DNA from 3 places in the Mesorhizobium sp. M0771 genome. Region 1 is predicted to be linked to each of the others. Evidence: predicted binding sites of a transcription regulator. Region 1 holds the regulator's gene; each other region holds the start of a gene.
What was found. The regulator PhoB, encoded in region 1, activates phosphate uptake and scavenging genes when phosphate is short. The targets are predictions, from matches to a motif close to TGTCATNNANCTGTCAT.
Positions count from the first base shown of each region.

Region 2: the regulator PhoB is predicted to act here: its motif matches at 1,961-1,977, upstream of NKI05_RS11870 (PhoX family protein).
Region 3: the regulator PhoB is predicted to act here: its motif matches at 2,234-2,250, upstream of NKI05_RS18790 (esterase-like activity of phytase family protein).

Region 1 is NZ_JAMYPC010000020.1:54,260-58,457, reverse strand. It holds gene pstA (phosphate ABC transporter permease PstA) at 1-410, shown strand, start outside; gene pstB (phosphate ABC transporter ATP-binding protein PstB) at 428-1,252, shown strand; gene phoU (phosphate signaling complex protein PhoU) at 1,294-1,998, shown strand; gene phoB (phosphate regulon transcriptional regulator PhoB) at 2,015-2,704, shown strand; gene NKI05_RS25630 (ROK family protein) at 2,735-3,970, opposite strand.
Region 2 is NZ_JAMYPC010000006.1:158,237-162,434, reverse strand. It holds gene urtA (urea ABC transporter substrate-binding protein) at 1-1,206, opposite strand, end outside; gene NKI05_RS11875 (hypothetical protein) at 1,520-1,915, shown strand; gene NKI05_RS11870 (PhoX family protein) at 2,033-3,946, shown strand; gene NKI05_RS11865 (GMC family oxidoreductase) at 4,012-4,198, opposite strand, start outside.
Region 3 is NZ_JAMYPC010000012.1:6,650-10,847, reverse strand. It holds partial or broken gene NKI05_RS18795 (L,D-transpeptidase) at 1-583, shown strand, start outside; gene NKI05_RS18790 (esterase-like activity of phytase family protein) at 662-2,137, opposite strand; gene NKI05_RS18785 (LacI family DNA-binding transcriptional regulator) at 2,299-3,324, opposite strand; gene NKI05_RS18780 (Gfo/Idh/MocA family protein) at 3,519-4,198, shown strand, end outside.

The sequences.
Region 1 (4,198 bases):
CATTGCCGACCATAATCATCGCCACGCGCGCCGCCCTCGCCGCGGTGCCGCCGTCGATCCGCTCGGCGGCCCTAGGTCTCGGCGCCTCCAAGATGCAGATGGTGTTCCATCACATCCTGCCGCTTGCCGCCCCAGGCATCCTTACCGGCACCATCATCGGCCTGGCGCGTGCGCTCGGCGAGACAGCACCGCTGCTCTTGATCGGCATGGTCGCTTTCGTCGCCGATTATCCGACGACGCCTTTCGATCCGGCGACCGCGCTGCCGGTTCAGATCTATATGTGGGCAAACGAGGCTGAGCGCGCTTTTGTCGAGCGCATGTCCGGCGCCATCATCATCCTGCTCGTCTTCCTCATGGCCATGAACATCACCGCGATCGTGCTCCGGCGCCGCTTCGAGCGGCGCTGGTAGAAAAAAGGCAATTTGGTATGAACATCATGACCGAACAGTCCCTTGAGAATGCAGTGGGCGACAAAATGAACGCCAAGTCGAACGAAGTCATCAAGATGCGCGGCGACAAGGTCGGCGTCTTCTACGGCGAGAAGCAGGCGTTGTTCGACGTCAATCTCGACGTGCGTCAGAACCAGGTGACGGCGCTGATCGGCCCGTCCGGCTGCGGCAAGTCGACCTTCCTGCGCTGCCTCAACCGCATGAACGACACCATCGATTTGGCGCGGGTGACCGGCAAGATCACGCTCGATGAAGACGACATCTACGACAAGAACATCGATGTCGTCGAACTGCGCGCCCGCGTCGGCATGGTGTTCCAGAAACCCAACCCGTTCCCGAAGTCGATCTACGAGAACGTCGCCTACGGCCCGCGCATCCATGGGCTGGCCAAGCGCAAGTCCGACATGGACCAGATCGTCGAGCAGAGCCTGAAGAAGGCGGCGATCTGGAACGAGGTCAAGGACCGCCTGCAGGAGCCCGGCACCGGCCTGTCCGGCGGCCAGCAGCAGCGCCTGTGCATCGCGCGCGCCATCGCCGTGTCGCCGGAGGTGATCCTGATGGACGAGCCCTGCTCGGCGCTCGATCCGATCGCCACCGCCCGTGTCGAGGAGCTGATCGACGAACTGCGCCAGAACTACACGATCGTCATCGTCACCCACTCGATGCAGCAGGCGGCGCGCGTGTCGCAGCGCACGGCGATGTTCCATCTCGGCTATCTCGTCGAGGAGGGCGCCACCGACAAGATGTTCACCAACCCCGACGACAAGCGCACCCAGGACTACATTACCGGCCGCTTCGGCTGAGCCGTCCGGCGGGTGAATTTTCAGGCACGAGGACCAAGATCATGGGTGAACATACCGTCGCCTCCTTCGATGAAGAGCTCGGGCAGATCAGCAAGCTGATCCGCGACATGGGCGATCTGGCAGGCTCGATGGTCAGCGGCTCGACCAGGGCGCTGCTCAATTCGGACAATGCGCTGGCACAGCGTGTCGTTTCCGACGACGCCATCATGGATGCGCGCCAGCGCGAACTGGACGACCGCGCCATCACGCTGATCGCCAAGCGCCAGCCGATGGCCAACGATCTGCGCGCCGTGGTCGGCTCGATCCGCATGGCGGGCGACCTCGAGCGCATCGGCGACCTCGCCAAGAACATCGCCAAACGCGTCGGCACCGTGGGCTTGAGCGTCACGCCGCGCGACCTCTCGCACTCCATCGACGCCATGGCGCAACTGGTGCTGATCCAGGTGCAAGGCGTCGTCGAGGAATATGCCGCCACCGATGCGGCAGCGCTTGCAAAACTCAGGAATGACGACGAGCGCATCGACGTCAAATACACGTCCGTGTTTCGTGAGCTCTTGACCTACATGATGGAAGACCCTCGCAACATCACCGCCTGCACGCATCTCTTGTTCTGCGCCAAGAATCTTGAGCGCATCGGCGATCATGTCACCAACATCGCCGAAAATGCGTATTATGTGCTGACCGGCCAGCAATTGCCCGCCAATCGTCCGAAGCAGGACGAGACGGCGATGGCCACGCCGGCCTGATGAGGGTGAACTGCATATGATCGCGCCACGCATCATGGTCGTGGAGGACGAGGAGCCACTAGGCGTGCTCCTCCGCTACAACCTCGAATCCGAAGGCTATCAGGTCGAGGTGGTGACACGCGGCGACGAGGCCGAGATCCGCCTGCAGGAAAACGTGCCCGATCTCCTGGTGCTCGACTGGATGGTGCCGGCTGTTTCCGGCATCGAGCTCTGCCGGCGGCTTAGAGTGCGGCCCGAAACCGAGCGGCTGCCGATCATCATGCTGACCGCGCGCGGTGAGGAAAGCGACCGCGTGCGCGGCCTGTCCACCGGTGCCGACGACTATCTGGTCAAGCCATTCTCGACGCCGGAGTTCATGGCGCGCGTGAAAGCGCTGCTGCGCCGCGCCAAGCCGGAAGTGCTGTCGAGCGTGCTCAAGGTCGGCGACATCGTGCTCGATCGAGAATCGCACCGGGTCTACCGCAAGAAGAGCGAGATCAGGCTCGGACCGACCGAGTTCCGGCTGCTCGAATTCATGATGCGCCATCCCGGCCGCGTGTTCTCGCGCAGCCAACTGCTCGACAATGTCTGGGGCGAGACGATCTATATAGACGAGCGAACCGTCGACGTGCATGTCGGGCGGCTGCGCAAGGCCGTCAACAACGGCCGCATGCCGGATGTCATCCGTACCATTCGCGGCGCCGGCTACGCTATTAGGGAAGACTAGGATGCTGCGCGTCGCGCCGTTGCCGGCCATTCAGGCGACATGCTTGCCGGATTTCGCCTGAATGCCCGGCGCGAAAATCTCCTGGTCGACGAAGCCGAGCGCGCGCATGGCGCAGCCTTCGCGGATCAGCGGCAGCTCGTTGGGCTCGGTGTCGAAGGAGATCGATTTCGAGTGCTGGCCGCCGGCGGTCTGGGCGATCGCTTCGCGCAATGCCGGTTCGATCAGGTCGAAGGCGGCGGCGCTGACGCCGACCATGGCGACGGGTGCCGGATCGATCAGAGCAAACAGGCTGCCGAGGCCGAAGCCGAGCGCCTCACCGGCCCTGCGATAGGCTTCGCGCTCCGGGCCATCGGTTTCGCGGGCGCGCGCGGCGAGTGCGCGCATATCAGCGTCGCCGATATCGACCGGCTCGGCATCCTCGCCCATCATTTTGGCGCTGCGCCAGATGGCGTAGTTTCCGGCATAGGCCTCGACGCAGCCGCGCCGCCCGCAGCGGCAGAGCGCGCCGCCCGGACGGTGGATCATGTGGCCGAACTCGCCGCCCGAGGAATGGGTGCCGGTGAACAGTTCGCCTTTCAGCACCAGCCCCATGCCGATGCCGTGCGACAAGAGGATCGCGATGAAATTGTCGCGGTAGCGCTCGGGCTGGCGCCATTGCAGGGCCACCGCCATCATATTGCAGTCGTTCTCCATGGTGGCAGGAATGCCGAATTCCGCTTCCAACATGTCGGCGAAGGCAATGTCGGTCAGTGGCGTGATTGGCGACCACAGCATGGCCCGCGCCTGCGAATCGGTGATGCCCTGGATGCCCATGGCAATGCGGGCGATGCTCTGGACATCGAGGTCCGGGTCCGCGAGACGCCGCCCGACGATTGCTACGCATTCGCCGATCAGCTCGTCGCGCGGCATGGTCAGCGTGTCGAGCCGGCGCTGTTCTTCCGCGACCACCTGGCCGGCATAGTCGATGACGGTGACGGAGAGGAAGTTCAGCGACAGCACCACGGTCATGACCGCCGCCGCTTCCGGGTTGAGGCCAAGGCCGACCTGCGGCCGGCCGCGTTTCAGCGAGCCGGTCTCGCCAGGCTTGCCTTCAATCAGGATGCCTTCTTGAATTAGATCAGACGAGATTGCCGATATCGTCGAATGGCTGAGGCCGGTGGTCGCCGCAATCTCGGTCCGCGACGGCTGGCCGGCCCGGCGCACGGCCGAAATCACCATCGCACGGTTGCGACGGCGCAGATCGTCGTGGCGGATCCCAACCGACATTTGTTTTCCTCCCGGCCTCCTCGCGCCTCATGATAGTGAAGGCGTTCGACGGCACCAGCCAAATATTGGCAGACGCCGGCAGCCCTGTCATTGTTTATTGCGGAGCTCGAAAAAATGCGGCAACGCCATCAGAATCCATCATAATCGATGTTGACAGTGCCTTATCATTGAACCAGTATTTTTTCGAGGCTCGAAAAAATGGAGCCTCTTTGTGCAGGCCTTCGGGCC
Region 2 (4,198 bases), on a different contig from region 1:
GTCGGACCATTCGTCGCCCATCACGAGGCCGGGCGTCTGCGACACGGTCTCGAACTGGCCGTCGGCCTGGATCTCGCCGATCAGCACCGGCTTGGTGATGTGATGGTTCGGCATCATGGTCGAATAGCCGCCGGTGAGGTTCGGCACGGACACGCCGACCATGGCGTCGATGACCTTGTCGGGATCGGTGGTGCCGGCCTTTTCGACCGCCTTCACCCACATGTTGAAGCCGATATAGTGAGCTTCCATCGGGTCGTTGGTGGTGCGCTTGTCATTCTTGATGAACTTGTGCCAGTCGGCGATGAACTTCTTGTTTTCGGGTGTGTCGACGCTCTCGAAATAGTTCCAGGCAGCGAGATGGCCGACCAGCGGCGCGGTATCGAGACCGGCCAGTTCTTCCTCACCGACCGAAAAGGCCATGACCGGGATGTCCTCGGCCTTGATGCCCTGGTTGCCGAGTTCCTTGTAGAACGGAACGTTGGCGTCGCCATTGACGGTCGAGACGACGGCGGTCTTCTTGCCGGCCGAGCCGAATTTCTTGATTGCGGAGACTTCGGTCTGCCAGTCGGAGAAGCCGAACGGCGTGTAGTTGACCATGATGTCTTCGGCGGCGACGCCCTTGGCCTTCAGATAGGCCTCGAGGATTTTGTTGGTGGTGCGGGGATAGACGTAGTCGGTGCCTTCCAACACCCAGCGCTTCACCGAGCCACCGTCTTCGCTCATGAGATAATCGACAGCGGGAATCGCCTGCTGGTTCGGGGCGGCGCCGGTGTAGAACACGTTGCGCTCGCTTTCCTCGCCCTCATACTGGACGGGGTAGAACAGGATGTTGTCGAGTTCCGAGAACACCGGCAACACCGATTTGCGCGACACCGAGGTCCAGCAGCCGAACACGGCGGCGACCTTGTCCTTCGAGATCAGCTCGCGCGCCTTTTCGGCAAAGAGCGGCCAGTTGGAGGCCGGATCGACAACGACCGCCTCGAGCTTCTTGCCGAGCAGACCGCCCTTGGCATTCTGCTCTTCGATGAGCATCAGCATGGCGTCTTTCAGCGTCGTCTCCGAAATCGCCATGGTCCCCGATAGCGAATGCAGAATGCCGACCTTGATCGTGTCTTCGGCGGCCTTGGCCGGAGACGACATCGACAGGCCGGCGGCGATCACGCCCGCCGAAAACATTTTTGTTATTGTGGAGAAATTACCCCTCATACCGAAGACTCCCAAGCTGTTTGATTGCACCGCGACAATTCAAAGCAACTGCCGTGCCAAACGCGAAGGCGCCGCTCATAAAGATGTAATAGCCGAGCGTTATCAGCCGGTTGGTATATGAGCTGGAGAAACAACAAAGGCAGCCGGTAAAAATTGATTGAGGCAAATTTGCGCAGCGCACACGACTTTTGCCTAATTTTCACCCAATTGAGACAAATGCCTAGTTTTTGATCTCCGGCCGTGGTTTCCGGGCGAACAATGTTGCGGCACCGCGCAAAAACAGGGCAAGCTCGCCCTTCAAAAGAGAGACGTCATGACATCTCGCATCTCACGCATTTCCGGCATCCTGCTGCTGATGGCAACGAGCGGCGCCGCGCGCGCCGATTTCAGCGAGGGCAAGCTTCCGGACGGCACCTATCATTGCGAGGTCTACCTGCTCGGCGCCTTCCTCAACCTCGGCGACATCACCATCAAGGGCAATGTCTATACCGGCCCGGTGACATTCGGCACCGCGACGCAAGGCTACAACTATCAGATGAATGCCAATGGCGAGATAACCTGGCTCGGGCCGCTGGGCGGCTATACCACCGGTGGCAACTCCGTCTCCATGACACAGGCAACACTGGACGGCGAGACCGCCCCGTCATTCGACATCATTCTGAAGCAGCCCGACGGCGCCTTCACCGCCTCGACCTGCACCAAGGGCTGAGCGATGCGTAGTGCCGCGCCCAGTTGCGGCAAAACCTTCCTCTTATGTCATGTGAATGTTGCCTAAGCAGACTAGGGCAACGGTGCGCCGTAACATCCACCCTGAGAGGCAGACACCATGGCCAATGCACCGTCTTCATCCTCCCCCGTCATCCGCGAAATCATTGCCGAGCGCGTCTCGCGCCGGTCTCTTTTGAAAGGCAGCCTCGCCTCCGGCGCGCTGATTGCCGGCGGCAGCTTTGTCGGCTCCTTGTTTGCCGGCGAAACGCATGCCGCCACAGCGCAGTCGACGCTCGGCTTTCCCGAGCTGAAACGGGTCTACGGCAAGACCCATGCCGCCGCCGAAGGCTATGAGACGACCATCGTCGCGCGCTGGGGCGATCCGCTTGCAGCCGGCCTCGCCGAATTCGACGGCAACAAGGTCGCGGCGGAGGAACAGGAAAAGCGCTTCGGCTACAATTGCGACTACATCGCCTTCATGCCGCTGCCCAAGGGTACGGCAAATTCCGATCATGGCCTGCTCTGCGTCAACAACGAATACATCTCGCCCAATGTGATGTTTCCAGGAATGACCGAGGACGATGCCGGCAAGACGATGACCAAGGAACAGGTCGATCTCGGCATGGCGGCGATGGGCCATTCGATCGTCGAAGTGCAGTTGAAGGACGGCAAGTGGGAAACCGTGGCGGACAGCCCGCTCAACCGCCGCATCACCGCCAACACCGAAATGACCGTTTCCGGACCGGTTGCCGGCCATGCGCTGATGAAAACTTCGGCCGACCCGACTGGCACGAAAGTGCTCGGCACCAGCTATAATTGCAGCGGCGGTGTTACCCCGTGGGGCACGGTGCTGACCTGCGAGGAAGGCGTGTCCGACATTTTCGGCGGCGACCCGAAGAAGGCGCCGACCGCCGAGCTTCTGGACCGTTACGGCTTCGACGGCTCCGATATCTATGGCCGCGGCCGCTTCCATGACCGCTTCAACCTCGACAAGGAACCGAACGAGGCCAACCGCTTCGACTGGGTGGTCGAGATCGACCCTTACGATCCTAAGTCCAGGCCGGTGAAGCGCACGGCACTTGGCCGCATGTCGCATGAGGCCTCGACCGTGGTCCTCAACAAGGACGGCCACGTCGTCGTCTATATGGGTGATGACGACTATTTCGAATACATGTACCGCTTCGTCTCGGCCAAGGCCTATGATAGGGCCAATCCGGCCTCCGGCGCCGATCTGCTCGACGATGGCGTGCTGTCGGTCGCCCGCTTCGATGCCGATGGCTCGATGACGTGGCTGCCGCTGGTGCACGGCCAGGGCAAGCTTACCGCCGAGAACGGTTTTGCCGAACAGGCCGAGGTGCTGTTGAAGACGCGGTTTGCGGCAGATGCGCTCGGCGCCACGCCGATGGACCGGCCCGAGGACATCGAGACCAATCCGGTGACCGGCCGCGTCTATGCGGTGATGACCAAGAACAAGAAGCGCGACCAGTCGAAGGTCAATCCGGCCAACACGCGGCCGGAGAACCTGTGGGGCCATATTGTCGAACTGATCCCGCCCGGCGGCCGCGGCGCGGATGCCGACCACACCGCGGAAAAGTATGCCTGGGACCTGTTCGTGCTCTGCGGCAACCCGAAAGATGCCAAGGTCGGCGCCACTTTTCATCCGGATACGTCGGACAATGGCTGGTTCGTCTGCCCCGACAACATCACCTTCGACCCGGCGGGGCGGCTGTGGGTGGCGACGGACGGCGCCAATGATTTCGACCTGCCGGACGGCGTCTATGGCGTCGACACCGAAGGTGCGGCGCGCGGCCTGCCGAAGCTGCTGTTCACCTGCCCGCATGGCGCCGAAGCGACCGGCCCATGCTTCACGCCGGACGGCACGACTTTGTTCCTGTCGGTGCAGCACCCTGCGGAAGATGCAGAGACGCTCGACAAGGCGCAGACGCTGTGGCCCGACTTCAGGGATGGCCAGCTGCCGCGACCGTCCGTCGTCGCCATCCGCCGCAAGGACGGACAGCCGGTCGGCGCATAGTGAGTCCTAGGAAAAAAGGGCGGAACGCGCCATGCGCGTTCCGCGTAGCGATCCCGGAGGACGGCTCAGATCGTCTTGGCCGACATTTGCGAAGCGATGTATTCGGCCTGGCGGATAGCCAGCGACACGATCGTCAGCGTCGGATTTTCAGCCGCACCGGTGGTGAACTGGCTGCCGTCCGACACGAACAGGTTTTTGATGTCGTGCGCTTGGCCGTGCTTGTTGACGACGCCGTCTTCCGCCTTTTCGCTC
Region 3 (4,198 bases), on a different contig from region 1:
GGCAATCCCCGTGGCCAAGCTCGATCCGAAGTTCGTGCGCCAGATCGTGGACGATCCGACCGGCGAAAAACCCGGCACGATCGTTGTCGATACATCCGAGCATTTTCTCTATCTGGTGCGCGACGGCGGCAAGGCAATGCGCTATGGCGTCAGCCTCGGCAAGGCCGGGTTTGGCTGGACCGGCAGCGCCGTGATCCAGGCGCGCAAGAAATGGCCGGTGTGGACGCCGCCGCCCGAAATGATCCAGCGCCGGCCGGAACTGGCGAAATACAAGGACGGCATGCCGCCCGGACCGCAGAGTCCGCTCGGCGCGCGCGCGCTCTATCTGTTCCGCGACGGCAAGGACACGATGTACCGGCTGCACGGCACGCCGGAATGGGATTCCATCGGCAAGAACGCGTCGTCGGGCTGCGTGCGCTTCATGAACCAGGACATCATCGACCTCTACAGCCGGGTCAACGGCGTAGCCCAGGTCTATGTGCGCCCGAACCTGTCGGCCGCGGGCAAGATCATGGCTGTGTCGAGCCGGACCGCCGAGCCGATCGATGCCGGCGTGCCAAGGGATGCGGAGATCTTGAAATAGGTGCCTTCACGGCATCGCTGATCGCCGACAAACGGTTAGAGGCGGACGCGCCGGGCGCGTCCCCCTTTCCGTATACGGCTACTTGTTGGCGAGGCCCGGAAGCGTGACCTGATAGACCAGGAACATGGTGTCGACATCGGCGCCGTCGTCGGCCTTGTAGGGCGCGCCGACCTGAAAACCGTCCTGGGTGAGAAAGTCGTTATCGTTGCCGACGAACAGGAAATAGTCGTCGGGCAGCGCCGGATCGAGCACGCTGACCACCGACATCGCTTCCCACTTCTCCGAGAGATTGTCCTTGTCGTTCGGCTTGCCGTCATGCAGGCCGAAACGGCCGAGTTCCTTGTTGTCGTTGATGTCAATGAACGGCGTCAGCTTGGCCGGGGTCACCGAGGGGTCGAGCACGCCCTTGGGCGCCAGCGGCTTGTCGGCGGCATCGAAGGCGCCGCCGGCAATGTCGGTGGCGCCAGAGACGTCGACGACGAAAATCTGGCGCAGCAGCGAAGTATCGCCCTTCACCCCCTGGCCGTTTCCGCTATCGCGCGCCAGCATCAGGAAGGTCTTGTCGGACAGCGCCACGATTTCGCTCTGCGCGGCGACCTTGGTCTTGTCCTTGGCGTCCTTGAACACCGGCAGCGGCACGGCATATTCATGCACCAGCTTGAGATGGGCCGGGTCGGCGGCGTCGTAGACCAGCGCGCGGGTGTTCTGGCGCGTCGCGGGCGAATCGCCGCCATCCTGGCGGGGCGCCGACTGCAGCACAGCGATCAGCGACTTGCCGTCCGGCGTCAGCGCCATGCCTTCGAGGCCTTGATTGTTCTGGCGGCCGGTTTCGGGATCCTTCGGATCGGGTTCGGCTGCACCGGGGCCCGGATTGTCGGAGGCGAAGTTCGGCGCGCCCTTGCGCATCGGCACCAAAGCGGCGGGCGGCTGCGTTGCCGACAACAGATGGCCGTCGGCCGAGAAGCGGTAGATGTTGGGGCCGTATTCGTCAGAGATGAACATGGTGCCGTCGGGCAGCCGCGCGATCGCCTCATTGTCGAGCGCCAGCTTGCCATTGGCCTCGGGCAGGATCGGCAGGTCGCCATTGGCCGCGCGCACGCCGTTGAGCGGATCGAGACCGGTGGCGTCTGCGCCCTTGTCGTCGGTGAGCAGCAGGGAATCGGCTAGCGTCGCCTTGACGCCGGTCCGTTCCTGGCCGGCGGTGGGCGTGGCGCCCAGTGCGGTCGGCGTGAATTCGATATGAATAGTGTTGAGGCGCGGCCGGTAGTCGGTGGTGCCGACGACATTGTAGCCGCGGTCGGGCAGCAACCAGAGCGAGCCCTTGTAGCCGTCCGCGCCACGGGTCCAGCTTGCGGCGTCGATCGACATGCCGGAGCCGGAGCCGAAGGTCTCGCCGAACTTGTCCTTCTGATCGGCCGGAATGCGGCCGACGCCGACCAGGCCCTTGTTGACGAAGCCGCCAACGGTGGCGGTGCTGTCGGCAAGGGCAGGGGTCAGGGCGGTAAACAGCGCCAATGCGGCGCCGAGCGACACGGTTCGGTGCAGATTTTTCATGGAGATCCTCTTTGTGACAAGCCTTGAGCGGCGCAAAGGGGCCACCGCATCGCATGGACGATGTCGCCCTCTCGCAAAGCGGTCTAGGACGCGAACATGATACTTGCGTGACAGAGAGGGCCTCTTCCTTCTCCCTTGTAGGAGAGGGAAGAGCGCAATGATCAATCGCTGTCGCGCGCGATCAGCTCCAGGGGCCAGACTTCGCGGATGATGCGCGGGCCTTCCGGGCCGGCAAAGGCCGGAAGCGATGCCAGCAGCATTTCGGCCAGCCGCCGGCCCATGGGCTCCAGCGACGGACGGAAGGCGGTCAGCGCCGGCGAGAAATAACGGCAGAGCGGCGTGTCGACGATGACGATCACCGCGATGTCGTGGCCGGGCCTGATGCCCATCTCGGCCAGTGCCTTGCAGCCGCCGAGCGCCATTGCGTCATTGTTGAAGATGATGGCTGTGGGCCGGTCCTTGGAGAGCATCACGCGCGGCGTCACCTGGTAGCCGCCTGCCTCGTTGATGAAGCCGTCGGCGATCAGGCCGGGGTCGACTTCGATGCCATGCCGCTCCAGCCCCTTGCGGTAGCCGTCGAGGAAAAGGTAGCCGAAGTTGAGATCAAGCGAAGGGCGGATGGCGGCAATGCGGCGGTGGCCGCGCGCGACCAGCCGGTCGACGGCTTCATCACCCGCCCTCTCGAAATCTATATCGAGCGAAGGATAGGTGTCGTCGCCGGATTGACTTCGGCCAAGCGTGGCGAAGGGAAAGCCGGCCTTGCTGAGATAGTCGATCCGATCGTCTTCCCGCCGTGTATTGGCCAACACGACCGCGTCGGCCCGGCGCGTCTCAACCACGCGGCGCAGCCTCTCCTGCTGATATTGGCCGGGCTCGCCCATGACGACCATCAGATCCAGGTCATCCTCGGCCAGCCGGCCCTGCAGACCGATCAGGAACGGGATGAAGAACGGTTCGCCATATTGCTGGTCGCCCGGATGCGGCTGCAGCATGAAGGCGATCGAATGGGTGGTGCCTTGCCGCAGGCTGCGGCCGGACTGGTTGGGCGAATAGTTCAATTGCTTGGCGGCGGCGAGCACGCGCTGGCGGGTGTCGGCATTGACGTCGGCGCGGCCGTTCAACGCCCGCGACACGGTGCCGATCGAAATGTTCAGGTGACGCGCGAGGTCATGGATGCTGGACGCCAAGGACAGTTCTCCCCCTGTCTTGGCTAGCACCGGCTGCCGCCCAGGCCAAGGCTTCGGGATGATTTTCGCTGACAGCCGATTGACATTCTACGCCATCGGGTGTGTTCTCGTAAACGTTTACGGAGAAACGTTTACGGTGATGCCGGAAATGCCGTGACATTCGGTCTGGAGGGACCGGACGGGAGGAATGCCGGATGATGAATGCCGTCCTCGTCGGCTGTGGTGCGATGAGCAAGGCCTGGCTCGATGCCGCGAGGCAGATCGACGGGCTGGCCATTGTCGGCCTTGTCGATCTCGACGCCGAACGGGCGAAGGCGAGGGCGCACGAATACGGGCTCGACGGCGCGGTCATCCGCACCAGCCTCGACGCGGTGCTCGACCAGACCAGGCCCGACGCGGTGTTCGATGTCGTGGTTCCAGCCGCCCGGCGTGATGTCGCCTTTGCCGCCTTTGCCCATAATTGCCATCTGCTGACGGAAAAGCCGCTGGCCGATACTCCGGAAAATGCGCGCGCCATCGTCGATGCGGCGCGTAACGCGGGGCGCGTCCATGCGGTCGTGCAGAACCGCCGCTATGTCGCCAATGTCCGGCGCATAAGGCGCTTTCTCGACTCCGGCGCCATCGGCAAGCCAACCAGCATCCATGCCGACTTCTTCGTCGCGCCGCATTTCGGCGGCTTTCGCGAGGAGATGGCGCATGTGCTCTTGCTCGACATGGCGATCCACACATTCGACGCCGCCCGCTACATGGTCGCAGGCGATCCCGCCGGCGTCTATTGCCAGGAATGGGATCCGGCGAATTCCTGGTACCGGCAGGGCTCGTCGGCCAGCGCTATCTTCGATCTCGGCGGCGGCAAGCGCTTCACCTATGCAGG